3 regions of the Pseudophaeobacter sp. 1A16562 genome follow, and region 2 is predicted to be linked to each of the others. Evidence: riboswitches for the same ligand, from Rfam matches in the RefSeq annotation. Region 2 holds a riboswitch; each other region holds the start of a gene.

The links. A riboswitch is a leader RNA that binds a small molecule or an ion and turns the genes downstream of it on or off. The one in region 2 is predicted to bind cobalamin.
Positions count from the first base shown of each region.
Region 1: linked by a shared signal. The riboswitch ahead of SM764_RS06420 (TonB-dependent receptor plug domain-containing protein) and the one ahead of SM764_RS03720 (DUF1636 family protein) in region 2 are both predicted to bind cobalamin.
Region 3: linked by a shared signal. The riboswitch ahead of SM764_RS02870 (hypothetical protein) and the one ahead of SM764_RS03720 (DUF1636 family protein) in region 2 are both predicted to bind cobalamin.

Region 1 is NZ_JAXGFT010000004.1:426-10,525, reverse strand. Features, by position in the region: gene SM764_RS06450 (MotA/TolQ/ExbB proton channel family protein) at 1-15, opposite strand, end outside; gene SM764_RS06445 (hypothetical protein) at 27-179, opposite strand; gene SM764_RS06440 (adenosylcobinamide amidohydrolase) at 172-837, opposite strand; gene SM764_RS06435 (ABC transporter ATP-binding protein) at 837-1,592, opposite strand; gene SM764_RS06430 (FecCD family ABC transporter permease) at 1,589-2,572, opposite strand; gene SM764_RS06425 (ABC transporter substrate-binding protein) at 2,569-3,408, opposite strand; gene SM764_RS06420 (TonB-dependent receptor plug domain-containing protein) at 3,412-5,298, opposite strand; cobalamin riboswitch at 5,458-5,670, opposite strand; gene SM764_RS06415 (Lrp/AsnC family transcriptional regulator) at 6,144-6,764, opposite strand; gene SM764_RS06410 (zinc-dependent alcohol dehydrogenase family protein) at 6,763-7,800, shown strand; gene SM764_RS06405 (aromatic amino acid transaminase) at 8,025-9,206, shown strand; partial or broken gene SM764_RS06400 (calcium-binding protein) at 9,379-10,100, opposite strand, start outside.
Region 2 is NZ_JAXGFT010000002.1:276,605-286,704, reverse strand. Features, by position in the region: gene glpD (glycerol-3-phosphate dehydrogenase) at 1-1,255, shown strand, start outside; gene cobO (cob(I)yrinic acid a,c-diamide adenosyltransferase) at 1,330-1,965, opposite strand; cobalamin riboswitch at 2,018-2,233, shown strand; gene SM764_RS03720 (DUF1636 family protein) at 2,337-2,759, shown strand; gene cobW (cobalamin biosynthesis protein CobW) at 2,763-3,797, shown strand; gene cobN (cobaltochelatase subunit CobN) at 3,947-7,192, shown strand; gene cobG (precorrin-3B synthase) at 7,189-8,349, shown strand; gene SM764_RS03700 (precorrin-8X methylmutase) at 8,351-8,980, shown strand; gene cobI (precorrin-2 C(20)-methyltransferase) at 8,983-9,699, shown strand; gene cobJ (precorrin-3B C(17)-methyltransferase) at 9,696-10,100, shown strand, end outside.
Region 3 is NZ_JAXGFT010000002.1:97,817-107,916, forward strand. Features, by position in the region: gene ltaE (low-specificity L-threonine aldolase) at 1-13, shown strand, start outside; gene SM764_RS02840 (hypothetical protein) at 10-432, opposite strand; gene recR (recombination mediator RecR) at 455-1,054, opposite strand; gene SM764_RS02850 (YbaB/EbfC family nucleoid-associated protein) at 1,246-1,590, opposite strand; gene SM764_RS02855 (hypothetical protein) at 1,601-1,954, opposite strand; gene SM764_RS02860 (DNA polymerase III subunit gamma/tau) at 1,975-3,822, opposite strand; gene SM764_RS02865 (protein-tyrosine phosphatase family protein) at 3,960-4,481, shown strand; gene SM764_RS02870 (hypothetical protein) at 4,595-4,969, opposite strand; cobalamin riboswitch at 5,089-5,324, opposite strand; gene SM764_RS02875 (SRPBCC family protein) at 5,433-5,900, opposite strand; gene nudC (NAD(+) diphosphatase) at 5,963-6,949, opposite strand; gene SM764_RS02885 (5'-nucleotidase C-terminal domain-containing protein) at 7,307-9,142, shown strand; RNA gene ffs (signal recognition particle sRNA small type) at 9,208-9,306, shown strand; gene SM764_RS02895 (prephenate dehydratase) at 9,373-10,100, opposite strand, start outside.

The DNA.
Region 1 (10,100 bases), on a different contig from region 2:
AGGGGCAAAGGACATAGCAGCCTCCGTCAGTGGCCCGGAAGTCCCGGGTTGGTTTGCTCAGCGCCGCGGTCAAAACGCGCCGAATGGAAGTCTGCCGGACGGTCGTGACGCGGCCAGATGGTGCAGGCGCGGCCCGCCTGCGTCAACGCCGCTGCCTGCATCTGCACGCGCTCAGGCATCGACCGCCCTCCGGGCGTTGGATACCTTCCACTCCAGCGCGCCAGTGTGGACGGCCTTGTAGACGGCTTTTCCGATGGCTTCGCCGGTGGCCGTGTGCAGCCCAGCATAGGGATTTGCCCCGGAAGGTGCAGCAACCGCGACGCAATCGGTGCCGGTGCCGGTTGCTGTTCCGCCGCCGCCCGGCAGCTCAAACCCCGCATCCATCACGGCTGCGGTGCGGGCCTGAACCACGATGCTCAGCGCCTCAATCAGCCCGGCCTGCGTCAGCCCTTCGGAAAGGCGCAGCGCGACATTGATGGTGCCCCAGTCGCGGCGGGAGTAATCCACCCGGTTGCCGATCCGTTCACCGTTTGACAAGCCGACGGTGGCCACCGCTTGGGCCGAGATCCCCTCGACCGTGGCCAAGGCTTCGCAATAGTGCCGCACATCCCGTGAGGTGAGGAAAGCAACCGCGTCGCTGCCGCCGCGCTGTGCCAATTCGTCCGCGAACCATTCGGTGACATCCAGATCGCGCGGCAGGTCGCTGTTCCTGACCTCGCGCCACAGGATGCGGCGAGCGGTGACAAATCCGGGCCGGTTCACCGCCCAGCTCAGCACCTGCATCTCGGCGCCGAGATCAAACTCGATCCATGGGCGTTGCAGGGTGACCGCGCCCATCACAGCACCTCCAGCGGCTGAAATATCGGGCCCTGCGCTGTGGTCTCGTGCCAGACCGAGATGCCAAAGGCGCGCGCCATCAGATCGGGCGTCAGCACTTCGGCGGGCGGGCCATCGGCCATGATACCGCCTTCGGCCAGAAGGATCAGCCGCGTGCAATGACGGGCGGCCAGTCCCAGATCGTGCAGGGACACCAGCGCCGAGCGACCTTCGGCAGCAAGGCTGGCAAAGACTTCCATGGTTGAGATCTGATGCGAGGGATCCAGCCCGGCAGAGGGCTCATCCGCCATCAAAAGCGGCGTATCTTGGGCCAGCGCCCGGGCGACCAATGCGCGGGCCTGCTCGCCGCCTGACAGGCGCGAGGCGGCGCGCTTGCGGAACGAGTCCAGCCCCATGCGAGTGATTGCCTGATCCACCAAGGCCTGATCGGCGGCTGGCAGTCGCCGCCCCTGCGGCAGATGCGGTAGACGGCCAAGAGCGACCAAACGCTCGACCGGAATCGGCCAGGCGATCTCGCGCGATTGCGGCATCCAGGCCACCGTGTGGGCCCGTTCAGAGGCGTTCATTGTGGCCAGCGAACTGCTGCCCGCTGCCGGGATCAGCCCCAGCGCGGCCCGCATCAGGCTGGTTTTCCCGGCGCCATTCGGACCCAGCAGGCCGACAAACTCACCCTTGCCAATCTCAAAGGACACATCGCGCAGCACCGGACGGTCGCGCAGGGTTACAGAAAGGTTCCGGACCGAAAGCACGCTCATGCCAGCCCCTTCCGCGTCTTGTAGATCAAGTGCAGGAACAGGGGCGCGCCAACCAGCGCGGTGACCACGCCCAGCTTGAGATCGCGGGTGGGCAGGATCAGCCGCACGGCAATATCCGCCAGTTGCAACATGATCGCGCCGCCAAGGGCGGAGGCCCAAAGCAGCCGCGAGGGCTGCCCGTCGACGAACGGACGCAGAATATGCGGCACCACAAGCCCGACAAAGCCGATGGCGCCCGCAACTGCCGTGGTGCCACCGGCAATGCTGGCAGTGCCGACGACCAGAAGCCAGCGCAGCTGCCTCAGGTTCACGCCCATGGTCTGGGCTGCATCCTCGCCCAGAGTCAGCGCATCCAGCCCGCGCCCCAGCGGCAGCAGGATCACCATCCCGGTCAGAACAAAGGGCAGCGCCAGCCAGACATGCTGCATCGAGCGGTCCGATAGCGACCCCATCATCCAGAAGACGATCTCATTAGCAGCAAAGGGATTGGGCGAGAGGTTCAGAACCAGCGAGGTCAGCGCCCCTGCCATTGCCGAAATGGCGATACCCGCGAGGATCAGCGTCAGTGATCCCCCATGCTGCCCGGCCAGCGCCATCACCAGAAACACACCGCCCAGAGCGCCAGCCAGCGCCGACAGCGGCAGGCCCAGCGTGGCGGTGGCAGCGAGGCCGGTGTTGATTGCCAATACCGCACCCAGCGCCGCTGAGGAGGACACACCGATCAGCCCCGGCTCGGCCAGCGGGTTGCGCAGGTAGCCTTGCATCGCCGCGCCCGCCAGCCCCAGCCCGGCGCCGATCACGGCGGCAAGGATTGCCCGCGGCAGCCGGATTTCACGCATCACCAGACTGAGAGGTCCATAGCCATCGTCAAACAGGGCCGCCAGGCTCTCGCCCACACCGACATCTGCAGGCCCCACCGTTAGGGAGATCAGGAACAGTGCCAGCACCGCCGCCGAGAGGCACAGCATGAGCCGGGTCATTGGCGGGCCTCACGTTCCATGAAGGCGCGGCGCTCTGCCGCCAGTGTCTCTACCGCGCGCAACACATGCGGTGTCGGGCAGATCCAGTCGGCATTGCGGATTTCCCCGGCGCCGCTGCGTCCGGCCAGCATGCGCACCAGCGGATGTTTCAGGATTTCCTCGCTGCGGGAATTGCGCGGATAGGCGGTTGTGCCGACCAGCAGATCCGGCTCTGACAGCACCAGCAGCTCCAGCGGCAGCTGGCCGGAATGGGCATAGCCCAGTTCATCGGCGATATTGCGAAAACCTGCCGCCTCCAGGATTTGCCCGGCCAGCGTCTGGCGGCCTGCAGTATATCCGTTGGCCGCATAAAGCGCGGCGCGCGGGCGATTGTCCGGGGCATCCGCCCGCAGAAACTCCAGCTGCTGGTCAAAATCCGCCAGCAACCGGCGCGCGGCCTCCTGACGGCCCAGCGCCTCACCTACCTCAACGATGCGGGTTCGGACATCCTTCAGCGAAAAGGCTGGCCCGAATTCCGCCACCGGCACGCCAAGGCGGCGCAGCATATCCATCGTTGCAGGTGCCGAAGATGCGCCAGCGAGCACCAGATCCGGCTTCAGCAGGTAGATTTCTTCCGCCAGCCCGTGATTGACCGGATAGGCCTGCGCCTCTTCGGCCATGGCCGAGGCCCGCGGATCCCGGGCGACGAAGGAAATCGAGATCAGTTGATCCGGCGCGGCCAGCATCATGGCCATCTGGTCCACGCAGAGATTCATCGTGACGACGCGCGACGGCCCGGCAAAGGCACCGGTGGCGGCCATGAAAAAGGCCAGCGCTATGCCGGGCAGCCAGCGCATCGATCAGAAGGAGGCCCGGACGCCGACATAGGCAGCGCGGCCGCGTTTCGCGTAGCCCCAGACGTCCGAGTATTCCTCGTCGAACAGATTGGTGACACGACCGGTCAGGACCACATTCGGGTTCAGCTCATACTGGGCAGAGAGATCGACAGTGGTGTAATCCGGCAGCTCGGCCGTGGCATAGGTGCCAAAGAACTGGCTGTCCCAGTTGCCTGCCACATGGCGGACATCCGCAGTGATGGAGCCGCGACCATTGAAAGTATCGAGCGTGGCGCTCAGCAGCAGTTCGTGTTCGGGGCGGCGCACCTCGACCGTACCATTGGGGTTGGTGGCATCCAGATAGGTGTAGGACAGACGGAGATCGAGGTTTTCCGTGGCCTCAAGGCTGGCCGCCAGTTCGACACCTTTGCGCTCGCTGTCTCCGGCCTGATTGCGGAAGGAGAAGGTGGTCGCATTCACCATATAGGCTTCGATCTCACCCGTCAGCGTCTCGTCGAAATAGGTCACATCAACCAGCCCGCGCCCCTGCAGGAACGGCACCTCGACACCCAGATCAAAGCTGCGGTTTTCTTCGGGCTGCAAGTTCTGATTGCCCAGATAGGTAGTGGCACCAAAGGTGCTGTTGGCAAAGAGCTCAAAATAGGTCGGGTTCACGATACCGGTGCCGGCCGAGCCATGCAGGCGCACACCGCTGCCCGCAAAGGTATAGGACGCACTGGCGTTCCAGCTGGTGGCATCTTCGAAGGCATTGTTGTTGTCGCGGCGCACGCCCAGTTGCAGATCCAGACCATTGGCAAAGCTGCCACGGTATTCCAGCGCGATCGAATTGGTTTTGCGCGCAAAGGCCGGGTTGGAACGGCTGGAATCCTCTTCCCATTCCAGAATGGCGTTCAGCAGGTGATCTGTCAGATCTACCGTCTGGCCATCAAGGCCAAAGCTCAGCAGGTATTTCGCCGCTTCCGTCTTTGTCTCGGTCAGGGCGCCGCCGTTGTAGGATTGGTCAAAATCCGTACGCTCGTAAGACAGGCGATGTTTCAGGCGTCCGCCCAGCGTGTCGAGCTCGGCAAAGATCTGAGCCAGCTGTTCATCGCGGTCGCTGAACTGCGTGGGATCATCCACCACATAGCTGGCCGCATCGGTCGCGGTGAAGGAGGTGCTGTCGCTGTCGAAACGCTCTTCCGAGGCACGCAGGTTGAAACCCAGCTTCAGCCGCTCGGTCACAAGGTAGTCGCCTTTCACCTGCGCGGTGTTGCGGCGGATACCATCCTCTTCGCCGCCGCTGCCGGAGAAATCGTAGCCATCGTCATTATCATGCGCGAGGTTGAGCGAGATGCCGCCGCGTTCGGTTCGGGACGACACCCGCGCCGAGGCCCGGTAGCCGTCCGAGCCGACTTCGGCACTGCCACCGTATTCGGTGCCGATGCCGCCACTCTTGGTGATGATGTTGATCACACCCGCCGAGGCGTTGGAGCCGTAGAACACCGATTGCGGACCGCGCAGCACCTCGATCCGCTCGATATTGGCGGTATCAAGGCCAGACAGGATATAGTCGCTGTCGCCGCCCGAGGCCTCGATGCCGTCGATCAGGATCAGCGTGTGGTTGGCTTCGGCGCCACGGATGCGGACCTGGGTAAAGCTGTCACCTGCACCGGTGACCATCAGGCCGGGGACCGACCGCAGTGCATCCTGAACCGTGGTGATGCCGCGCTGTTCGATCTCTTCGCTGGTCACGACCGAAACCGAGCGACCGTATTTCTGCGCCTCGACAGGGGTAAAACCACCGGAGACGATGAGTTCGCCCAGATCGATGATCTCCGCCTCCTGGGCGGTTGCAATTGCGGGGGTAGTGACCATCAGGGTGGCGGCCAGGGACAAGCTTACCTTGCGCATCGTTTCAGTTCTCCCAGCCTGCACATTCGGTGCAGGAAAAGTGGCTGCCCATCTCGGGCAACATGTACAGATCATCGGTCTTTGGAAGGCAATGCTTCCACAGACGGTTCAATTGCCACCACTACGGAAGTCCGTCGTCCTCGGCGCGCCCCGCACCCGGACTGGGTGATCCTTCTGGCAGGTCTCCTGACTCGCGGGTCGCAGCTTTGCCGCGCCTTCCCGCCCCCTCTTGGGGCAGTGGCATATCGCAGCATTGCTCTCCGCTCACAGTTGCGGGGGCAGTCATGGTTTTGACGTCTTGTTCCGACGCCTTACCATGTTCCCTTTTACCCGGATGGTATTCCCAGCCGGACCAGAATGGCCGGACTTAGGCAAACTGGATTTACTCTGTCAAGAAGGAGTAGACGCCGCCAAGGATGGAGTTTTCAAACAATGCACCGCGCACACCAGCAACAATCGCCTGAAATCAACTGCTAAGTGATGGTTTCAATGCCGCAAACGCAATGCTGTGCCGCATCGACCGCAACCTTTGCGCAGGCGATATTCCACGCTACGGCATGGTTCCCCGTTCCGATCTCCACCGAATCCAATGGCTGGAGTCGTGGCTGTCCCCCCTGCCCCGCATCACGGACAGATTTCCCCTGGCAATGCCCCTGCGGCGGCAACGCGCCTCTTCCGCATCCCGGCGAAGCTATGGCGTTTCCATCTTCGCCCAAGCGTTCCAGTACGAGACCGCGCATGAACGCCCAGATCTTCGACAAGGTCTGTCGCGGGCACAGGTTCAGTCCGGTGGCCGGTTACAGGCTCCGGTTCAAACACGACGGAAAACCAGCTTGCGCGGCAGTCTATTTCATTGATGCTGCATTGACGGGCAGCTTGCTCGACGCCTTCATTTCTTTCAATGAGAGGTTGGACCGAATGCTGGTGACACCGGGTAGCCGCCTCAGAGTGCTGTCGACGAAACCACTGTAATCATCGAGATCACGGGCAACCACGATCAGCAGGAAATCATCCGCGCCGGTCGTGTTGTGGCAAGCCAGGATGTTCGGTGTCGTCTCAACGATGCGCTGAAATTCTGCCGTCGCGGCTTGATCATGCTCGGAACAGCGCAGCTGGACGAAGGCCATAACGCCGAGGCCGAGCTTTCGACGGCTTAAATTGGCTTGATAACCTTCGATGATGCCGCTTTCTTCAAGACGTTTGAGCCGCCTCCAACAGGGGGTCTCGCTCATACCCAGATGCTCGGACAACTTGGCATTGGTCATGCGGCCATCCTCCTGCAACAGGGTCAAGATCTCGGCATTGACGGCGTCGATGTCAGGCATGGGTAGATATCTTTCAATAATGACGATTCCATAGGGAATTCCACTCCAAATTTGCGCAATATGGGGAGGATTGGCAAAGGTATTTCCCTCATCCAGACTATGATCTCGTCCAAAATACTCTTCAGCGAAAGATCCTGCCATGAAAGCCGTCCTTTTCGAAAAATTCCAAAGCGCGCCAAAGCTGGTCACCGTGGACGACCCGACGCCAGAGCCGCATGGCGTTGTCCTCAGGGTTGCGGCCACCGGCGTCTGCCGCAGCGACTGGCATGGCTGGATGGGACACGACAGCGACATCGACTTGCCGCATGTGCCTGGCCACGAGTTGGCTGGCGTCGTCGAGGCCGTTGGGAAAGATGTCAAAAAATGGAAGGTCGGCGACAAGGTCACCGTGCCATTCATCTGCGGGTGCGGCAGCTGTTCCGAATGCCATTCCGGCAACCAGCAGGTCTGCCTGCAGCAGGAACAACCGGGTTTTACCCACTGGGGATCCTTTGCGGAATACGTAGGCATTCATCAGGCCGATCTGAACCTTGTCGCCCTGCCCGAGACCATGAATTTTGCCACTGCCGCGAGCCTTGGTTGCCGCTTTGCAACCTCATTTCGGGCGGTGGTAGATCAAGGGAGGGTCAGCGCAGGACAATGGGTGGCTGTGCATGGTTGCGGCGGCGTAGGCCTGTCCGCCGTGATGATCGCCTCGGCTTGCGGGGCCAACGTGATCGGCGTGGACCTTGATCCAGCTAAGTTGACGCTGGCAAAGGAGCTTGGCGCCGTGACGGTGCTAAACGGTAGGGAGGCCGACGTGCCGGAGGCCATTCGGGAGATCACCCGCGGAGGTGCCCACGTCTCTCTCGATGCACTTGGTCACCCGTCAACTATGACCAATTCAATCCTCTGCCTGCGGCCGCGGGGCAAGCATGTGCAGGTGGGTCTGATGCTGGGTGAGCACGCGGCACCGACCGTTCCAATGCCAAAGATCGTCGGGCAGGAAATCGAATTGCTTGGTTCACACGGGATGCAGGCACATCGCTACGGCGCGATGCTTGACCTCGTCGCCAGCGGCAAGCTGGATCCGGCACGACTGGTCGGAGAGCAGATCAGCCTTGTCGATGCCCCTCAGGCCTTGATGGAGATGGATAAATTCCGCTCCGTGGGTGCAACTGTCATAACCCGTTTTTGAGCCATGGAGAAAATCGCATTCATCGGAAATGACACCTTGGCCTGCGTTATCGCTGACGGTCAAAGGCGATATGCCAACGGAAAAATCGCCCGGCGCGTGACGCAGCCCAACATGACGCCTCATGTGGCTGAAAAGGTAATGACTGACGACCGAGGCGGCACGATGATGCCCCGTGCGATCACAGCATGCCATAGTCGGACCGTCGAACTGGGAAAGGGTGAATAATGTTTGAGCAGGTGGAAGAATACCCTGTAGATCCAATCATGATCGGGGCAGAGTATTTCGCTCAGGACCCGCGGCAGGACAAGCTGAACTTGACGGTTGGCATCTATCAGGACGCGCAGGGACAGACCCCGGTCTTGAAGGCCGTCAAACAGGCAGAACAGCGGCTGGTCGAAAGCCAGACCAGCAAGTCCTACCTCGCGCTCACGGGCGATGTGGAGTATTGCGCGGTGCTCGGCCACGAGATCATGGGCGACGCCTACAGCAGCGACTGGATCGCAGCGCAAACCTCCGGCGGTGCGGTTGCCCTGCGGGTGATCGCAGATCTTCTGGCTCAAATGCCCAAAAAACCCACGGTCTGGCTGCAATCTCCGACCTACGGCAACTATGTCCCGATTCTCTCCGCGGCGCAGGCGAACTTCCGATCCCTGCACTATTACGATTCGATCCGCAGCGAGCTCACTTTTGACGAAATGCTCGACGGGCTCAGGGCCGCCAGCCCCGGCGATGTCTTCCTGATGCAAGGCGCCTGTCACAACCCGACCGGAGCGGATATGACATCAGAGCAAATCGCAGCTCTGCTCGACATCCTGGAAGAGCGCGGCATTGTGCCGTGGATCGACCTCGCCTACCTCGGGTTCGCCCGCAGTTTCGATGCAGACTGCGACCTCGCCCGACAAATTGCGAAACGGTTTCCCGAGTGCATTGTCTGCATCACCCTGTCCAAGTCCTTTGGCCTTTATCGTGATCGCGCCGGGGCACTTTTTGTCAAAACACGCACCCCAGATCGCAATCGCGTTAAACGGGCGGTCACCGCAATCGTCCGCTCGGGGGCATCACACGCGCCGGACCATGGCTGCTCTGTTGTTCGCACCATCCTGCAAGACCCCAAGCTCAAGGCGCTCTGGCAGGATGAACTCGACCCGATGCGGGATCGTGTGGCACAGATGCGTGAGACGATCGTCAAAGCGGAACAAGATACCTATGGCACAGGAACCCTCGCGTTTCTCGGTCGGCAGAAGGGGATGTTCTCTTTGTTGCCGCTGACCAAATCCCAGGAAGTCGCGCTAACCCGCGACCATGGCATCCACGTCGTACAAGGCGGGCGCATCAATGTGGCACGGCTACGTGATCAGGACGTCCTGTGGCTGGTCCGTGCGGTCCAAAATGTCATGGCTGACTGAAACTCACCAGGAATGGTGTCGATTGCACCACGCCATCTTGGTCTGACGGTCACGCGGTATCTTCCTAGTGTTTCGGCTCGGACGCTTGCCGCGTCAATGACAGGGACTATCGAAAGCGTGAACAGGACGGGCACCAAACGGCGCCCGTCCAAAAGCAAGTTATGTTGTTCGGTTATCCCCAGAGGGTGAAGGTATCCCCGCTCAGGTCCCACTCTCCGGGCGACACCAGCACATCTTCCAGCAGGACGCTGCTTTCGTGGCTGGTACCCGCTTCTGCGGTAAGCAGTGTATCTGCTCCGCTCTGCGTGACGCTGACAGACAGGTCGCCAAGGCCCCATCCCTTGATTTCAAGCGTATCACCGACCTCAAAATCGGTGACGACATCCGAGCCAAAATCGAAGGTATCAACTCCGTTGCTGTAGAGATCGAACTGGAAATGATCGGCGCCGGATCCGCCGGTGATCACGTCGTTGCCATCGTCGCCGAAGAGCTGATCCGAGCCGCCTCCGCCAATCAGGCTGTCATCGCCCGATCCGCCGAACAGGAGATCCCCAGATTCGCCCGCAACCAGCGTGTCATTGCCAGCATTGCCATAGAGCTGATCAACACCACCGTCGCTGCCGACAAGATAGTCATCGGTTGCAACACTATAGCTGTCCCCGACGATGGAGAAGCTCCCGTCGAACGTCCCGTCCTGCGGAAGAAACGAGCTGTGCAGGTGATAGTTCTGCAGCGTCACCGTGCTCTCATAGGAGGTGCCCGCTCCAAGGGTCAGGATCGTGTCGTTGCCCGCGTGCTCGAGCGAGATCGTCACGGCAGCACCCGGACCAAAGCTGTTCAACTCCAGCACATCGCCGTCATTGAACCCCTCAATCACATCATGGCCGGAGCTGA
Region 2 (10,100 bases):
GACCTCCCGCCTGCTGACGCGGATCATGCCCTGGATGAAGGGCCGCCGCCCGGCCTGGCTGATCCGCCTTGGGCTGTTTCTCTATGACACGCTGGGCAAGCGCGGCATCCTGCCCGGCACCCGCAAGCTGGACCTCAGCCGCGACGAAGCGGGGGCGCCGCTGAAGGACAAGTTCCAGACCGCCTTTGAATATTCGGACTGCTGGATCGAGGATGCCCGGCTTGTCGTGCTCAACGCCCGCGACGCGCAGGCGCGCGGCGCCGAAATCATGACCCGCACCAAAGTTCTGGCGGCTGAACGCGCCGAGGATCATTGGCTCATCCACCTGAAGGACAGTCTGACGGGACAAGTGTTCACGCGTCGGTCGCGGATGCTGGTCAATGCGGCGGGTCCCTGGGTTGCGGAGGTATTGAACCAGAAACTGGGCCAGAACAGCCGCGAAGGCGTGCGTCTGGTACGCGGCAGCCATATCGTGGTTCCGAAACTCTTCGACCACGGGCGCTGCTATTTCTTTCAGGGCACCGACGGGCGGATCATCTTTGCCATCCCCTATGAAGAGGATTTCACTCTGATCGGCACCACCGACGCCGACCATCCCGACCCAGAGACCGCCCCCACCTGCACCCCTGAGGAACAGGACTACCTGATCGATTTTGCCTCGCAGTATTTCAAAAAGCCGCTGCACCGCGACGACATTCTGTGGACCTACTCCGGTGTGCGCCCGCTGTATGACGATGGCGCCAGCTCGGCGACGGCGGCGACGCGGGAATACGTGCTGTCACTGGACACGGGCAATGCACCGCTGCTGAACATCTTTGGCGGCAAGATCACCACCTACCGCAAACTGGCCGAGGCCGCGCTTGCCAAGATCTCCGAGGCCCTGCCCGGCGTCGGCGGCAACTGGACAGCAGGTGTGCCCCTGCCCGGCGGCAATTTCGCGGTTAAAGATGTGACCAAGCTGCAGGCGGACCTTGCAGCGGATTATTCCTTCCTGACGCCCTATTGGGCTCGGCGTCTGATCCGCGCCTATGGCACCGAAGCGCGGCTGATCCTGGGTGATGCGAAATCCGCCCAGGCGCTGGGGCGCGATTTCGGCGCCACCATCACCGAGCGGGAGTTGGACTGGGCGATTGCCAACGAATGGGTGCGCAGCGGCGATGATTTCCTGTGGCGCCGCACCAAACTGGGCCTGCGCCTGACCGAGGAAGAGCGCGCCGCGGTCGATGCCTATATCAAGGACAAGATTGCCGCGTAACGACGGGGCAATCCAAAACGCACCGGGCGTGGGCTTCCCTGCCCGGTGACACCTCTGCAGATGGTCTGGCCGTCTTAGAACTCCACCCCTTTCTGCGCCTTGATCCCGGCGCGGAAAGGATGTTTGATCTGGCCCATCTCGGTCACCAGATCCGCGATCTCGATCAGCTCTTCCTTGGCGTTGCGTCCGGTCAGAACCACATGAGTCATCGGTGGTTTCTGCTCAACCAGAAACTCCAGAACCTCATCCAGATCCAGATATTCATAGCGCAGCGCGATATTGATTTCATCGAGCAAAACCATTGCGTTGCGCTCATCCAGTATCATTTCCTTGGCCTTTTCCCAACCTGCGCGGGCCGCCGCGATATCGCGGGCCTTGTCCTGCGTTTCCCAGGTGAAGCCTTCGCCCATCGCGTAGAACTGGCACAGATCGCCGAAATGCTCCTCGATCAGGGTGCGTTCGCCGGTCTGCCAGGCGCCCTTGATGAACTGCACCACGGCGGATGGCATGCCGTGGGCGATGCAGCGCATGATCATGCCGAATCCCGAGCTGGACTTGCCCTTGCCGGGGCCGGTGTGGACGATGATCAGCCCCTTTTCACCGTCCTTATTGGCCATCATGCGGTCACGCGCCGCTTTCTTTTTCGCCATCTTGGACGCGTGCCGTGCCGCTTCTTCCTCGGAAATGCCGTTATCAGACTTTTCGGTCACCAAGTGCCCTCCTGCAGTTTGGCACCATGTCTTGACAAGGAAGCCCGCAATAGCGCAAGGGGATTTTGTTGGTTCCTGCGAAAGCAGGCGAAGAGGGAATGTGACACGGCCATCTGGCCCAAGCACAGCCGCCCCCGCGACCGTGACCGGAGAGGTCTCCACGCCACTGGGTAACACCGGGAAGGCCGGAGAACCGCAAAGACCCCGCAGCAATGCGGCGGCCTTGAGATCCGCAAGCCGGGAGACCTGCCAACAGACTTAATCTACGGGCGGACGGGGTGTGCCGCGACCGGATGAGAGCCGATTCATCCATACGGCTCCCCTCTGGCCTCTCCCCGTCTGTCTGACAGGACGCAAGGAGACGCCCGCCAATGGCGAAGGATACGGCTGAACAGCCCCCCAAAGGCAGCCCAGAGGTCACCCTGACCATCTGCACCACCTGCAAGCGCGAAGGCGTTGATCCCGAAGCCACCCGGCCCGGCACCCTGTTGCTGCAGGCGCTGCGCGCCGCCGACCTGCCCGACGGGGTTTCGGTGCGCGGCGTCGAATGCCTGTCCGCCTGCAAGCGCGGGTGTTCCATGGTGCTGAGCGGCGGCACCGAGCGCTGGAGCTACATCTACGGCGATCTGGATCCCGATCAACACGTTGATGACATCCTGCAAGGTGCGGCTGCCTATGCCGCGACCGACGACGGTCTGGTGCCCTGGCGTGCGCGCCCGCAGGTCTTTCGCAAGCAATCCATCGCCCGCATTCCCCCGGCGCCCCAGCCGGGTGAATGCCCATCCGAGGAGTAACCGATGAGCGATCTCAACAAAATTCCCGTCACCGTGGTGACCGGCTTTCTCGGCGCGGGCAAGACCACGCTGATCCGTCACCTGATGCAGAACCCGCAGGGCAAACGCCTGGCCGTACTGGTCAATGAATTCGGCACCGCGGGTGTGGACGGCGACATCCTGAAATCCTGCGCCGATGAAAACTGCCCAGAAAACAATATCGTGGAGCTGGCGAACGGCTGCATCTGCTGCACCGTGGCGGACGATTTCATTCCCACGATCGAGGCCCTGATGGCGCTGCCGGAAACGCCCGAACATATCCTGATTGAAACCTCCGGGCTAGCGCTGCCGAAACCGCTGCTGAAAGCCTTTGACTGGCCCGCGATCCGCTCGCGCATCACCGTAGACGGGGTCATTGCCCTGGCCGACGCCGAAGCCGTCGCCGCAGGGCAATTCGCCCCGGATCTTGACGCCGTGCAGGCCCAGCGCGAAGCGGACGACAGTCTGGATCATGAAACCCCGCTGTCCGAAGTCTTCGAGGACCAGATCTCGTGTGCAGATATCGTGCTTCTGTCCAAGGCGGACCTTGCCGGGGAAGAAGGCCTTGCCAAGGCCCGTGCCGTAATCGAAGCCGAAGCCCCGCGCCAACTGCCGATCCTGCCGATGAGCGAAGGCGTGATCGATCCGCGTGTGGTGCTGGGGATCGGCGCGGCGGCGGAAGACGATCTGGAGGCCCGCCCCAGCCATCACGATGGCCACCACGATCACGAGCATGATGACTTTGAAAGCATCGTCGTTGAAATGGGCGAAGTCTCCGATCCGCAGGACCTGCAGGACCGCATCATCAACATGGCCCGCAACCGAAAAATTCTGCGCGTCAAAGGCTATGTCGCGGTGGAAGGGAAACCGATGCGCATGCTGGTTCAGGCGGTGGGCGAACGGCTGCGCGCCCAATACGACCAACCCTGGGGCGCCCAGCCGCGCAAGACCCAGCTGGTGGTGATTGCCGAACACGACGATATCGACGTCGCGGGCATCCACGCGGATCTGGGAGCCTGAGTTTGGTGCAAGACCGGGGTAAAAACAGCTGTCTCGTCCGGTCGAAAGACCGGACAGCCCCCGACCGCCCCCATGGGCGGGGGCTTTGCCCCCACCCGCGGCAGTGGGCCGTCCTCCGCGTATCCGATCAGATCGGGTGGAGCTGACCCATGCATGTCGTCTTCCGCGAAAGCCACGGCCTTGAAGAAATCGCTACGCCCTTTGACGTCGGGCAGGATCCAGCTGACCTGATCGTTCTGTCCTTTTCCGACAGCGATCTAGGCGCCTTTGCCGCGGGCTGGCACCGGGCGGGCGGTAAGCTGCCCTCCTGCCGCCTCGCCAATCTGGTGGCGCTGAAACACCCGCTGTCGGTGGACACCTATGCAGAACAGACGCTGGAAGGCGCCAAGGGTGTTCTGGTGCGCCTCATTGGCGGCGAAAGCTACTGGTCCTATGGGCTTGCCACCCTGCAGGACCTGGCCCGGCGCAAGGGGATTGCGCTGGCAATCCTGCCCGCCGATGGGCGCGAAGATCCACGGCTTGATGAACTTTCCACCCTGCCCGTCTCAACTCTGCGGCGCTTGCAGGCTCTTTGCGATGCAGGCGGCGCGGTTGCAGCGCAGGCGGCCCTTGCGCAGATGGCCCTCGCGGCGGGGCTATACGCGGGCCCGGTTCCGGGGATGAAGACAACGCCCGACTATGGCTACTACGACCCTGATCGGGGCGTGATCGCGGACATCCCCCAAGAGGACAAGCCGCTGGTGCTGGTCAGTTTCTACCGCTCTTACCTGACTTCGGCAGACACCGCCCCGGTGGATGCGCTGATCGCGGATCTGCGCGCCCGTGGCTACGCCGCCTATGGCATCTTTGCTGCCAGCCTGAAGGCCCCCGCAGCCGCCGATTGGCTGGGAGCGGAACTCTCCCGGCTTGCCCCCGCCGCCATCATCAACGCCACCGCCTTTTCGGCGCAAGGCTCAGACGGGCGCCCCTCGCCGCTCAGTGTAACGGGCTGCCCGGTGTTCCAGGTGGCGCTCTCCACCGCGCGGCGCAAGGACTGGGCCGAGGCGGCGCGGGGCCTGTCGCCCGCTGATCTTGCCATGCATGTGGTCCTGCCCGAGGTGGATGGCCGTATCATGGCGGGCGTAATCAGCTTCAAGGCGCCTGCCAAGAAGGACCCCGACCTCCAGTATTCGCGCTTTGCCCACCGCGCCGATCTAGGCCGCGTGCGCGCCGCCGTGGACCGGATCGAAGGCTGGCTGCGGCTGGCGCAACTGGGAAACCGCGACAAGCGTCTCGCGCTGGTGCTTTCCACCTACCCGGGGCGCGACTACAACATCGCCCATGCGGTGGGCCTTGATGCGCTGGCTTCCTGCGAACAGCTTCTGACCGCTCTGGCCGATCAGGGCTACAGCGTCACGGCTGAAGACAATCTTGGCGTCCGCCTCCGAGAGCAATGCATCTCCCTGCCCTGTGAAGACTACAAGGCAGCGCTGAAATCACTGCCCGAATCCCTGCAAGCCGACCTTCAGGCCGCCTGGGGTGCCCCCGAAGATGACCCGGACCTGCGCGACGGCGCCTTTCACCTGAAGGCCCTCCCGGCAGGCAAGACCATTGTCGCTCTGCAACCCGAACGCGGAGAGGTCATAACCCGCGTCGATGACTATCACGATCTGGACCGCACCCCGCGCCATGCCTATGTGGCCTTCTACCTCTGGCTCCAGCAGCAGGTTGATGCGGTCCTCCACATTGGCGCCCATGGCACGCTGGAATGGCTGCCCGGAAAGGCGGTCGCCCTGTCTGACACCTGCTGGCCCGAGGCGCTGATCGGTGCCCTGCCGGTGATCTATCCTTTCATCGTCAACGATCCCGGCGAGGCCGCTCAGGCCAAACGGCGCATCGCCGGTGTTACCGTGGGCCACCTGCCGCCGCCACTGGCGCAGACCACCCTGCCAGACGGCATGGCACGGCTGGAAAGCCTCTTGGATGAGTATTCAACCGCCGATGGTCTGGACCCAGCCCGCCGCGACCGTCTGATCGAAGATATTCGCGCCGAGGCGCAAGGCACCGGTGTCGAAGCGGATCTCGGCCTCACCCCCGACTGCTCCGCTGCCGAGGCGATCACCCGCATCGATGCCTTTGTCTGCGACATCAAGGAAAGCCAGTACGGCGAGGGCCTGCACATCTTTGGCACCGGCCAGTGCGGTGCGCAGGAAATCGCCGGGGTGATGGATGCGCTTTCTGGGCGGTTGGTGGCCCCCGGCCCTTCTGGCTCTCCGTTTCGCGGGCGCACGGACGTGATCCCCACCGGGCGCAACCTCTTTACTACCGATCCACGGGCGGTCCCCTCGCGGGCGGCGCATGCGCAGGGGGTCAAGCTGGCGGAAGAGCTGCTGCGCCGCCATCTTCAGGATCACGGCGACTGGCCACGGGGGCTGGTGATCGATCTCTGGGGATCGGCCACCATGCGCACCGCGGGCGAGGAATTCGCCATGGCGCTGCATCTGGCGGGGCTTGCTCCAAAATGGGATGAAGGCTCTGAACGGGTCTCGGGCTTCGAGGTGCTGCCGCTTTCCATGCTGAACCGCCCCCGCATCGATGTGACTCTGCGCGTCTCGGGCCTGTTCCGCGATGTCTTTCCTGGCCTTGCCCAGATGTTCGAGACCGCCGCCGCCGCTCTGGCGAACCGGGACGAAGCCAAGGCCGATAACCCCTATTTGGCAGAGGCGCCGCGCGTCTTTGGCCCGAAACCCGGCCAATACGGTCTCTCCATGGGCGCACATCTGGATGATTACTCGGACGAAGCCCGCGCCGCCGCAGGGGAAGCCTGGCTCAGCGCCTCCTCCCATGCCATCGACGCCAAGGGGGAGATCGCCGAGGCGCGCGTAGCACTGGAGGATCGCCTGAAAGGCGCCGACAGTTTCGTACACCTTCAGGACCTGCCGGAAACGGACCTCCTCGTGGCCTCGGACTACGCTGCGCATGAGGCAGGCTTTGCCGCCGCCATGGCCCGTATCGGCCAAAAGACGCCTGCGCTTTATCACATGGACGCGACCCGCCCCGATTCACCGCAGGCCCGTTCCCTGGGCGAGGAAATCGCCCGCGTCACCCGCGCCCGCGCCGCCAACCCCGATTGGGCAACCTCGATGATGCGCCATGGATTTCGCGGCGGCGCCGAGATTGCTGCAACGCTCGATCACATGGCGGCCTTCGCCCATCTGGCGCAGGCAGTGCCGCCACACCTGTTTGACCTCTATTTCGAAGCCACCCTTGGCCGAGACGATCTGGTGGAGTTCCTGGAGCGGGAGAACCCCGACGCGCTGGCCGCCCTGCGCGACCGCTTTCGCGCCTTGGCTGAGGCCGACCTCTGGGTCACCCGGCGCAATTCGATCATCGCTGGACTGGAGGGCGCACCATGAGCGCAGCCCCAAAAGTCTACGGTTGGTGCCCCGGCGCCCTGCGCCCAATGATGTCGGGCGACGGGCTGGTGGTGCGTCTGCGCGCGCCCATGGGGCGACTCACCCCCGATCAGACCCGCGGCGTCGCTGAACTGTCCCGGCGACATGGCAATGGCCTTCTTGACCTGTCAGCCCGGGCCAACCTGCAGATGCGCGGCATCAAGGACGACAGCCACACTGCGCTGCTCTCTGGCCTACGGGATCTTGGGCTTCTCGATACAGATGAGGCTGCCGAAGCACGGCGCAATGTGATGCTGACACCCTTCTGGACAGAAGGCGACGACAACGCGGTGATTGCACGGCGTTTGGCCTCCGCCCTGACGGCGGCCACGGATCTGACATTGCCGGGGAAATTCGGATTTGCCGTGGACTGTGGCACAGCGCCCGTTCTGCGGGACGCTGCTGCTGACATCCGTATCGAGCGCGATGCATCGGGCCTGATCCTGCGCCCCGATGGCGCCGAGCTTGGCCTGTCCGCGACACGGGAAACCGCCGTCCCCGAGGCACTGAACCTCGCCCGATGGTTCCTCGACACTGGTGGTGCACCCGATGGGCGCGGGCGGATGAGGCAGCACCTAGCCAAAGGCACACCACTTCCATCAGGCTATAGCTTGGTCGCCACCGTGGCTGCTACGGCTGCCAGGCCGGGCCAAACGGGCGCAGGCCAGTTGGTTGCGCTGGAATTTGGCCAGATGTTAGCGGGCACGCTCACATCACTTGCCGATCACGGCGCCCTGCGCCTCACGCCCTGGCGGATGCTGTTGATCGAAGGTGCCAGCAATATCGCTCCCTTGCCCGGCCTGATCCTGGACGCAGCGGATCCGCGCCTGCGGGTGAACGCCTGCACCGGGGCCCCCGGCTGCCTGCAGGCGCTTTCAGCGACCCGCGATCTGGCCCGCGATCTGGCGCCGCATGTGCCGGAAGACGCCCATCTGCATGTCTCCGGCTGCGCCAAGGGCTGCGCCCATCCCGGCCCTGCGCCGCTGACCCTGACCGCCACTGCCAACGACACCTTCACCCTGATCCGCAACGGTTCTGCCGCCGATCACCCCATTAAACACCGCCTGAGCGCCCGCACCCTGCGCACCGCTCCCGAACGTCTGACAGAGGGCAGCTGACATGCTCCACACCTATGAAACCGACGGCGCCAAGATCTACGCCGAAAGCTTTGCCACCATCCGCGCCGAGGCCGATCTCGACCGTTTCAGCCGCGATGAGGAAAGCGTCGCCGTACGCATGATCCATGCTGCCGGAATGGTAGGCCTTGAAGAGCATATCCGCTTTTCCCCCGGCATGGCCGAAACCGCCCGCGCCGCGCTGACGGCAGGTGCGCCGATCCTTTGTGATGCCTATATGGTCAGCGAGGGCATCACCCGTCCGCGCCTGCCTGCGGGAAACGAGGTGATCTGCACGCTGCGCGACTCCAAGGTACCCGATATGGCCAAGCAGATGGGCAACACCCGCTCTGCTGCCGCGCTGGAGTTGTGGCGCCCGAAACTCGACGGTGCCGTGGTCGCAATCGGCAATGCCCCGACCGCGCTCTTTCACCTTTTGAACATGCTGAAAGATCCCGCCTGCCCGCGCCCCGCGGCCATCATCGGCTGCCCAGTCGGCTTTGTCGGCGCGATGGAATCCAAGGAGGCGCTGATGCAGGACCTTCCCGTGCCGTCGATGATCGTGAAGGGCCGCCTTGGCGGATCGGCCATCACCGTAGCAGCCGTCAACGCGCTGGCCAGCTGGAAAGAATAACCATGGGCAAAGTTATCTGTGCAGGCCTCGGCCCCGGCGATCCGGACCTGATGAGTGTTAAGTCGCACCGCGCCATCACCGGCGCGCGCCACATTGCCTATTTCCGCAAAGCAGGCCGCAGGGGTCAGGCCCGCACCATTGTCGAACATCTGCTGCCAGACACGGTGCAGGAACATGCGATGGAATATCCGGTAACAACGGAGATCCATTTCTCCGATCCCGAATACAATCGCCTGCTGTCGGACTTCTACGATCAATGGGCCAACCGTCTGGAAGAGATCGCCCGGACCGACGACGTCGTTGTCCTCTGCGAAGGCGATCCCTTCCTTTACGGCTCTTTCATGCATCTGCACAGCCGCCTTCAGGCCCGCGCCGACGTGGACATCATTCCCGGCATCACCGGCATGTCCGGCTGCTGGACTGCCACCGATCAGCCGATCACCTGGGGCGACGATGTGCTGACCGTCGCCATGGCCACGCTCAGCGAGGATGAGCTGACCGAGCGCGCACGCGGAACCGACGCGCTGGTGGTGATGAAGATCGGCCGCAACCTGCCCAAACTGCGCCGCGCGCTGCAGGCGGCGGGCAAGCTCGACGATGCTTGGCTGGTGGAACGCGGCACCATGCCGACACAGAGCGTGCAAAAGCTGACCGAAGTAGTTGGCGAGGTGCCTTATTTCTCGATCGTGCTGGTGCATGGACAGGGACGTCGGCCATGACGCAAGTGACAGAAAGCGGATGGCTGGTCGTCGCGGGCCTAGGTCCCGGCGAAGAGGCGCTGGTGACCCAAGAGGTGCGCGATGCCATCGACGCTGCAACAGATATCGTCGGCTATATCCCTTACGTGAAACGCATCGCGCCGCGCGACGGGCTGGTGCTTCATGCTTCGGATAACCGGGTCGAGGTCGACCGCGCCACCCATGCGCTTGAGATGGCCGCTGCGGGACGCCGCGTTGTCGTTGTGTCCTCTGGCGATCCCGGTGTCTTTGCCATGGCCTCCGCCGTGTTCGAGGCGCTTGAGGCTGGGCCGAATGACTGGCTGGAGCTTGATATCCGTGTCTTGCCCGGCATTACCGCCATGCTAGCTGCCGCCGCCCAGATCGGTGCGCCGCTCGGGCAC
Region 3 (10,100 bases), 180 kb from region 2:
CTTCTTCAGCTAAGGCGTTTCGCGACGGGTTATCCGTTGCACAAACGGGATCAGGGTAAATGCGATTTGCCCTGCCAACCCGATCGCCCCGGCAGGGGTGGCCCAGTGGCTGAAGTAGCTGCTGGGGCGCGCGCCCATCAGGTTGGTGGCGAGTACATATTCCGCGACCATCAGCAGCCCGAAGGCCCAGATCCCCATCCACAGGCGCGCGGCGGCAGGATGCAGATCCTTGCGATTCCGGGTCAGGTGCCGGGCGATCAGCCAGCTGAGGGTGAGCATGATGGGCAGTTCAAGGCAGACCGCCCAGAGTTCATCCATCAGGGGCAGCAGCACGAAGATCCGCAGGCTGCCCAGAACAAATCCGCAGAAGAACACGGCCGCAAAATAAAATATGGCGGCTCTCAGAACCGGGCGGTGCAGGGCGGTTGGCATGGCTGTCCTTCCCCTCTCACCGTCAGAGTTCCTTGCGGGCCTTCAGCGCGGCGCTGATGGTGCCGTCGTCGAGGTAATCCAGCTCGCCGCCGATCGGAACACCCTGCGCCAGTGAGGTAAGTTTGACCTGACCGCTCAGCTGGTCGGCGATGTAATGGGCCGTGGTCTGCCCGTCGATGGTGGCATTCAGCGCCAGGATCACCTCGCTCACCGCTTCGCTGCCGACCCGGTCGACCAGGCGGGGAATGCGCAGATCCTCGGGGCCGATGGCGTCCAGCGCCGAGAGGGTGCCGCCGAGTACGTGATAGCGCCCCTTGAAAACGCCTGCGCGCTCCATCGCCCAGAGATCCGAGACGCTTTCGACGACGCAGATCTCGCCATTGGCGCGGGCCTCACTGTCGCAGATCTCGCAGATGTCCTCGGTCCCCACGTTGCCGCAGTTGAGGCATTCGCGGGCGGTGGTGGCGACGCGGGTCATCATGTCCGACAGCGGTGTCAGCAAAAGCGCGCGTTTGCGGATCAGGTGCAACACTGCCCGCCGGGCCGAACGCGGCCCCATGCCGGGCAGTTTTGCCATCAGATCGATGAGGGTTTCGATGTCGCTGGTAGAGCGGTCTTGCATGGAGGCGGCCTTTGGAGTGTTAGCCCATATAGACGCATCACGGCGGGCAATGGCAAGGGGAAGCGCGATGGATGTTCAGGGTTTGTCTGGGCGGTGCCTGCGCGTCAGATCGGGCAAAGGGCGTATGCCCGTGAGACATGAAAAAGGCGGCCAAGGCCGCCTTTTCGGAACTTTTCAGTCGCGCCTCCGGATCAGAAGGGCAGCTTGATGTCCTTGGGAAGGCCCATGCTTTCCGTGAGGTTGGTCATCTCTTCCTGCGCTTTTTCGGCTGCCTTGGACTGTGCGTCCTTGATGGCGGCCAGGATCAGGTCCTCGACCATTTCCTTGTCATCGCCGTTGAAGATGGACGGGTCGATATCCAGCGCCTTGAGGTCGCCCTTGGCCGAGGCGGTGGCCTTGACCAGGCCCGCGCCTGCTTCGCCGGTAACCATGACGTTGTGCAGGTCTTCCTGCATCTGCGCCATCTTGGTTTGCAGTTCCTGTGCCGATTTCATCATCTTGGCCATATCGCCAAGACCGCCGAGGCCTTTGAGCATGGTGTTTCTCCTAAGTGCGGGGGCGCAGGGCGCCGTAAGTCATCCCCGAACATATCGCAATTGCAAGCGCGATGAACAAGTGGGGGGAGGCGGTGCAGTCTTCGATTATGCCCAAGGCACTCTTATCATCAAAGAAAAGCTCATGATTATCGACGGCAATTGCGGCCGCGAGCATGCCCCAAAGAAAGCCTGCGATTGCAAAGGAGGCGCGCTTTCTGCTGTACAGCGCGAATCCGGCAAGAGCGAAGAGGGCCAAGACAGCAGGCTTGGCCGACAACCGCCAAAGCACATCCCACGCGCTATCGGATAGATCGCCGGTGGCAAAGCAGGTTTTGGCGAAGGCGGTTGTTGGCAGGGTGAACAAGAGGACCGTCAGGCCAGTCGCTACCCGTCTTCGAACGGATCCCATTCGTCTTCTACCTCGGGCAGGGCTTCGGCCTCGACCTCGGCGGCCATTTCCTCGGCGGTACGGATACGGGTGATCCGGGCCTTGGGGAAACTGTCGATCACCGCCTGTACCAGCGGGTGTTCGCTGGCCTTCGTCCGCAATGCGTTTTCGGCGGCATCGCGGATTTCGGCGATCGTCGGGGCCTCGCCGTCGGGTGCGATGGTGACGACCCAGCGGCTGCCGGTCCAGTTTTGCAAGGCGGTGCCGAGGCGCGCAGCAAGGTCTCGGGGCGCATTCGCATGCGGTGTGAATTCGATCCGGCCCGGCTGGTAAGCGACGAGGCGCACGCCTGTTTCCACCTCGACCAGCAGTTTCACATCACGGTTGGTGCGGATCAGTTCCACCACATGCTCGAAGGTCGGGTAGCGGGCGAGGGCCTTTTCTGCGGCCGGTGCCAGCGCAGTGGCTTGTCCCTGCCCTTGGCCGTGCGACATGGTCATGCCGCCGGACGATCCACCGCCCGGTGCGCCTTGCGGCGGAGCAGAGGTGATAGCCGATGCCCCGCCCGCGGCAGGCGCGCCCACGCTTTGCATGGGCATTCCGCCACCACCGCCGGGCGGCGGGGGCGGCATATCCTGCAGCTTGCGGATCAACTCCTCGGGACTGGGCAGATCGGCCACGTGCGTCAGGCGGATCACCGCCATCTCGGCAGCCATCATGGCGTTGGGGGCGGCGGCGACCTCTTCCAGCGCCTTGAGCAGCATCTGCCACATGCGGGTCAGCACCCGCATCGGCAGCGCTTCGGCCATCTGTTGACCGCGGGCGCGCTCATCCGGGCTGATGGTCGGATCCTCTGCCGCGTCTGGCGTAATCTTTACCACCGACACCCAATGGGTGATTTCGGCCAGATCGCGCAGAACAGCCAGCGGATCGGCGCCTTCGGCATATTGCGAGGAGAGCTCGCTGAGCGCCGCAGCCGCATCGCCGCGCAGGATCATATCCATCAGATCCAGCACCCGGCCCCGGTCGGCAAGGCCCAGCATGGCGCGGACCTGATCGGCGGTGGTCTCGCCCGCACCGTGGGAAATCGCCTGATCCAGCAGCGAGGTTGCATCGCGGGCCGAACCTTCGGCGGCGCGGGTGATGAGAGCGAGCGCATCCTCGGCAATCTGGGCGTTTTCGGCAGTTGCGATCTTGCGCAGGAGGGCGATCATCACCTCGGGTTCAATCCGGCGCAGATCGAACCGCTGGCAGCGCGACAGCACCGTCACCGGCACTTTGCGGATCTCGGTGGTGGCGAAGATAAACTTCACGTGGGCGGGGGGTTCCTCCAGCGTTTTCAGCAGCGCGTTGAACGCGCTGGTAGAGAGCATGTGAACCTCGTCGATGATGTAAATCTTATAGCGGGCCGAGGCCGCGCGGTATTGCACCGAATCGATGATTTCGCGGATGTCGCCGACGCCGGTGCGGCTGGCGGCGTCCATCTCCATCACGTCCACGTGGCGGCCTTCCATTATCGCGAGGCAATGCTCGCACTGACCGCAGGGTTCGGTGGTGGGGCCGCCGTTGCCATCGGTGCCGATACAGTTCATCCCCTTGGCAATGATCCGGGCGGTGGTGGTCTTACCCGTGCCGCGAATACCGGTCATGATGAAAGCCTGGGCGATCCGGTTCGCGGCAAAGGCGTTTTTCAGCGTACGCACCATAGCGTCTTGGCCAACCAGATCCGCAAATGTCTCGGGCCGGTACTTGCGGGCGAGGACCTGATACTGGCCGGACGGCTGCTCCGCGTGCTGAACCTCAGCGGTTTGGGTTTCAGGATCGGATGTTGGGGTGTCGCTCATGCTGTCTCGTGCCGGATTCGGAATGGGAGTGGGACCGCCTCATAGGGTAGGGAAGCCCGCGGGCTTCGTCCACCGCTGTTGACCGTCCGGCAGGGCAGGTGGCAGAGTTTTTCCCTGTATGTGGTGGAGAGTGTGTGATGACTGGGATGAGTTCAGATGGGGCAGGCCTGCAGGCCGGGCAGCCCTTTACGATCTACGCGGTGTCCGCCGCCAATGGCATTCTTGCTATCTGCCCGCTGCCCGGTGCCGGGGGCGACTACAAGGGGGATCTTGAGCTGATCCACGACTGGCAGCCCGGTCTGGTCATTTCCATGACCACCGAAGCCGAGCATGTCTCCGTCGGGGCCGCGACGCTGGGGGTTGATCTGCAGAGCATGGGAAGCCGCTGGGTGCATCTGCCGGTGGCGGATTTCGGTGTGCCCGGCCCGGAGGTGAACGAGGCCTGGCCCGGGGTCAGCGCCTCGGCGCGCCAGGCGCTGAACGGTGGCGGCCGCGTTCTAGTGCATTGCCGGGGCGGCTGCGGGCGCTCCGGCATGGTGGTGCTGCGCCTGTTGATCGAATGCGGTGTTGCGCCAGAGGCGGCGCTGAACCGGCTGCGCATGTCTCGCCCCTGCGCGGTCGAGACCGAGGCACAGATGGCCTGGGCCCGCAGCCGCTGAGCCAGAGGCAGCCCGCCGGAGCGGGCCCGGCTGTCATCCCGCTTTCTTCTTCACAGGGCGCGGCATTCATCTGATATAACCGGCGCCCCTCCTGTTGTTTGCTGGGTCGGCCGCTACGCCGCGCTGAGCGGGATGGCTTCTCCGAAGGAGCAGGGGCGATGCGGCAGGTGATCTGCGGGCTGCGCTTGTGGATCGCTGGACAGTAGCGCGTCGGCAAAACGGTCCAGACCGCTGCGCTCTGCTGCGGTGTCCACTTCGCAGAACACCCGGATCCTGTCGTGCGAGGCAAAAAAGCGCGCCGGGCAATGGCGGGTGCAGCCATCGAGCAGGCTGTCGCCGGTGATTTCAAAATCCTCTTCGGTCATATCCCGCGCGGTATCGAGTGCCCCGCACAGGGCCACCAGCATCCGTTCCAGTGCTGGGCAGCTTGCCCCGGTGTGTTGACAGGTTGTTGCCGCAAGTTCATGCGTTTTTGTCGTCCAGATCATCGCGCCCTCCGCGCTGAGGCAGGGGCATAAAGAGGGGGAGAGACATGTGGCCGGATGCTTGTCGGCCAGAACGGGCCGCGCAACAGGAGCCATCTCACCCGCTCCGGACACCCCGCCCGGTTTCGAGTTGTGCGATGGCAGGTCTCCTGACTTGCGGGTCATAGCTTCTCCGGTCCTTCCCGGCCGCAGGTCTGTACCTTGCGTCCAGTGGATCTTCCGGGGTCGCTCTCCGCCTACAGTTGCGGGGGCAGTCGTGGAATTGTTCTGGCCGAGAGAGGCCGGATCGCACCACGTTCCCTTTTCATCCCGGACCCGCAAAAGGCGGATCGCGGAAACCATCTGTGAAATGGGTAGCGGGTCGAAGGGCGAGTCGTCAATTCGCTTGTGTGAAAGTCGGAGAAATCCGCGCCAACGCCAGCAAGCCAGGTCAGCTAGCTGATTTGTGCAGGCGGATGCGGTGCCCTCAGGCCGTGCGGTTCAACCGTTCTTCGGTCAGCCGGGCGAAATCTGCCGCGCGCGCTTTGAATTTTTTATTGAGCGAACCGCGCGCCAGTTTGAAGGATTGCAGCAGCAACCGCCCCGACAGGGTCTTGGCCGTCAGGTTGAGCGAAATTGTTACACGGGTGCGCCGCGGCGACAGCGCCATCAGTTCGATCTCGGTTTCGCCGTTCAGCCCGCTGCTGTCGCCGGACAGCAGAATGCGGGTGACGGGATCATAGGATTTGAGAGCAATGCGCAGCTCGCGCGCCTTGCCGCGAAAGTTGAATTTGGCATCCCAGGCGAGGCCGTTTTCAGGCGTGCTGATATCGCCGATCCGTTGCACGTCGATGCCGCGCCGGATGGCCGAGCGTTCAAAGCTTTCAAAGTCCGACAGGGCTTCAAACACGTCGGCGATCGGTGAATCGATATCTTCTTTACTCGTGAAATCCATGACTCTGACGCCTGCTTGCCTGTTTTGATTGATCAATTCTCAGCGTGGCCGCGATATTCCCTTTAATCCAGTGTATCCGCAAGCCAGTTCTGCAACAGAAAATGTGCAATTGCTCCTTTTCGGGCAGGCTTCAGGATCGGGTGCTCTCCGGCAAAGGCGGTCATCATGTCCTGCTTGCTGACCCAGATCGCGTCCTCGATTTCATGTGGGTCGATGGTCAGCTCGCGATCCAGCGCGATCCCGCGGCAGCCGAACATCAGCGACATGGGAAAGGGCCAGGGCTGGCTGGACAGGTATTCCACCTCTCCGACCTTCACGCCGGATTCTTCCAGAACTTCACGCCGCACGGCGGCCTCAAGCGTTTCGCCGGGTTCAACGAAACCGGCCAGCAGGGAGTACATACCTTCCGGCCATCCGGGAGAGCGGCCCATCAGGACCTCGTCCCCATGGGTAATCAGCATGATCACAACAGGATCGGTGCGGGGAAAATGGCTCGCCTTGCAGCTGGGGCAATTTCTTTGCCAGCCAGCCTGAACCATATCACTGGGGTGGCCACAGCGGGCACAGAACCCATGCGAGCCATGCCAGGAAAACAGCGCCTTGGCGGTGGCGGCCAGCTCGGCCTCCAGCGGGGTCAGCCGGGTCATCACCCTGCGCAGCTCGGCGAAAGCATAACCAGAGGGCAGGTCCGGGTGCTGCTGCTCCGTCACATCGGCAAAACTGGCCAGCGCCATCTCGTCCAGCGCATCGGGCTGCCAACTGCTGATGTCGCAGGCGAAGGCCGGGCTTTGATCCGGCAGGAGGCCGAGAAACAGAGCGGCGTCGCGGCACTCTGCTGCCACCGGATGCGTGGTGGAGATCCAGGCAAGAGCGTCCGGTCCGCGCTCTGGATCTGACCGCTGGCACAGGGGTTTGCCGCGCCACATCATCAGCACCTGTGCATTCTGTGCCCCCCAGGCAGCGTCTAGCGCTTCGGCATCCGCACGCAGATGCGCGCTGCGGTCCAGGCCACCCTTGCCGCCAAATGTCACCTCTTCGGCCCGTTTCATATCGTTGTCCTTCTTTTGGCAGGGGATCCGGCGTTAAGGCCCGATTTCCTGCATTGATGGCGGCAAAACCGCGCAATGACCAGCCTGTTCGGGTAGCGCTGTCGATGCATTTTTATGGTTGTCAGCGGATGTTTAACGCCGGGTCACCGGTCTGCCGCTGGATATTGGCGTTAGACCGGTCAAATTTTCGGCATCAGCGCCACAATCGTTAACATCCTCAAAAATGGTGACTTTGCAAATCAAGGAAACGCTGTTTCAAAGGGTTAACGCGTTCGTGTCAGAACGTGAGAAAAAACGAAGATCGGAAGACGCCGTGCAGGCTGCGGGTAGAGCAATATGACAGGACCGGATCAATCCTTGCCATTGGGGAAGGGGGTGCTGCGCTTGTTGGCAACCACCGATCTGCACAGCAATCTGCTCAGCTACGACTATTATGCCGACCGGCCGGACCCCAGCATCGGCCTGTCCCGCGTCGCGTCCCTGATCGCAGAGGCGCGGCAAGAGGTCCGGGAGGCTGGGGGCACGGTGCTGCTCTTGGACAATGGTGATGGGCTGCAAGGGGCGCCGATTGGTGAAATTTCCTCTGACGACCCGATCGTGCCGCATCCACTGATGCAGGCCTTCGACGTGTTGCAATACGATGCCATCGGGCTTGGAAATCACGACTTCAACTTCGGTCTGGAGACGCTTGAGCAGGTGCTGGAGCAGGCACCCTGTCCGGTGATTTGCTCGAATATGACAGCCGTGGAGGAGGGACGGGAGCTACCTTTCGCCCGCTCCACCATTCTGGAGCGGGAGGTGCCTGCCTGCGCTGGTGCGCCGCCGCTGCGGATCGGGATCCTGTCGGTGCTGCCGCCGCAGACGGTAACTTGGGATGCGCATCTTCTGGAAGGTCAGGTCGTGGTTGCGGACATGGTGCAGGCGGCTGCCGCTGCTGCCAGCGCGCTGCGGCGGGAAGGATGCGATATCGTGATCGCATTGGCGCATACCGGTGTCGGAGGGCTGGAGCGGGTGCCGGGCATGGAGAATGCCTTGCTTCCCATCGCGGCCACGGCGGGAATCGATGCGGTGATCGGCGGGCACACCCACAAGACCCTTCCAGATCCCGAGCACAGTTTCACCAAGCCGGTGGTCATGCCGGGCGCACATGGCTCACACTTGGGGCAGATCGATCTGCAGGTGTCGCACGGCCCGGAGGGGTGGCGGCTGGAAAATTGGGACGCCCGCCTCAAACCCATCTGCAGCAGGGCAGAGAATGGCGATCTGATGTCTCTGGTCGAGGAGGACGCTGAACTGACCCGTGCGCTTGGCCCCGCGCATGATTCAACGCGCGAACGGATGCGTCAGCCCGTTGGCTTCAGTGACGTGCCTTTGCACTCCTTCTTTACTTTCTTTGGGCCCGATCTTGGGCTGGAACTTGCAGCAGCAGCGCAGGCGGCAGCGGTCAGGCCGCTGCTGGAAGGCACTGAGGTTGGCAAACTGCCGCTCTTGTCCGCGGCGGCGCCGGGTAAATTCGGTGGCCGCTCCGGGCCCGGGCATTATACCGACATCGGGCGTGGCGATCTGTGTATGCGCAACGTCGCTGATCTTCACATCTTCCCGAATGAGCTTAGGCTGGTGGTTGCGACCGGCGCGCAGGTGCTGGACTGGCTGGAAATGTCCGCGGGTGTGTTCAAACAAGTCCGCCCCGGCAGTACCGAACAGGAACTGGTTGATCCCAGCCGTGCCGGGCATAATTTTGACGTTCTTTTTGGCCTGCAATACGAAATAGATCTCTCGGCACCGCCGCGGTTTTCGTCCTCTGGCGTGCGGATCAACCCGGCGGCAGGGCGCATTCGACGTCTTCGCGTGCACGGGCGGCCTGTGGCCCCTGCGCAGCGTTTTGCCGTCGTGGTCAACAGTTACAGGGTCAGCGGTGGTGGTAATTTCCAGATGGTCAAAGACGCCGAGAACATCCCGCTGCCGCCGGTGCGAATCCGGGATGTGATCCGGGACTACGTTGCGGGCCGCCTGCCTGAGGATCCACTGGCGCAGGAAGAGTATCCGTGGCGGTTTGCCGAGCTCAACAACGCCGAGGCTGCCGCCTATACCAGCCCGGAGGCGGTGCAGTATCTGGATGAATTGCCGGAGGGGCAGGTGCGCAACTGCGGTATGACACCAAAAGGCTTTCTGAAACTGATGCTTGCCCTCTGAACTGCGGAGCGGTGGATCGGGGAGGCCCCCTTGTCATTGCTGCGGCAGCCGCCTATATCGGGATTCGAGAGGTTGGCGCGGGCAAGCGCCTCGCCAACCTGGTCAGGTCCGGAAGGAAGCAGCCACAACGAGCCCCGCTTGGGTCGATGTCCAACCTCTCACCTTTCCCCAAAATACAGGTCCAGCCCGCCGAAAGGCGTGGGCTGTCTTAATGCCCGCAGAATTGCAGGTTAGTAGCGGCCATTGTCGGCGGGATAGACGCCCAGGATCTCGACGTTGGTGGTAAAATAGGCCAGCTCGTCCATCGCCAGCTGCACGTTCTCATCCTCGGGATGGCCTTCGATATCGGCATAGAACTGTGTCGCCGTGAAGGAGCCGTCGACCATATAGCTTTCCAGCTTGGTCATGTTGATTCCATTGGTGGCAAAGCCTCCCATCGCCTTGTAGAGCGCGGCGGGGATGTTGCGCACCTGGAACACGAAGCTGGTGATCATGCCATGGGCACCGCGACGGCTGTAATCTGGCTCGCGTGACATGATCAGGAACCGCGTGGTGTTGTCGCCGTTGTCTTCGATATGGCGGGCCAGCACATCCAGACCGTAGATCTCTCCGGCCAGCTCGCTGGCGAGGGCGGCAACGTGTTTGTCGCCTGCCTCCGCCACATCGCGGGCGGCCCGTGCGTTGTCGGGGCTGACCCGGCCGGTGATGTCATGTTTACGCAGGAACTGTCCGCATTGCGGTAGAAGAACCAGATGCGATTTCGCCTCGCGGATATCTTCCAGCCGGGCACCGGGCACGCCCAGAAGATTGATATGCACCCGCACAAATGCCTCGTCGACAATATGCAAGCCGCTGTGCGGCAGCAGACGGTGAATATCGGCCACCCGACCATAGGTCGAATTCTCCACCGGCAGCATGGCGAGGTCCGCCTGACCGCTTGTCACTGCTGCGATCGTGT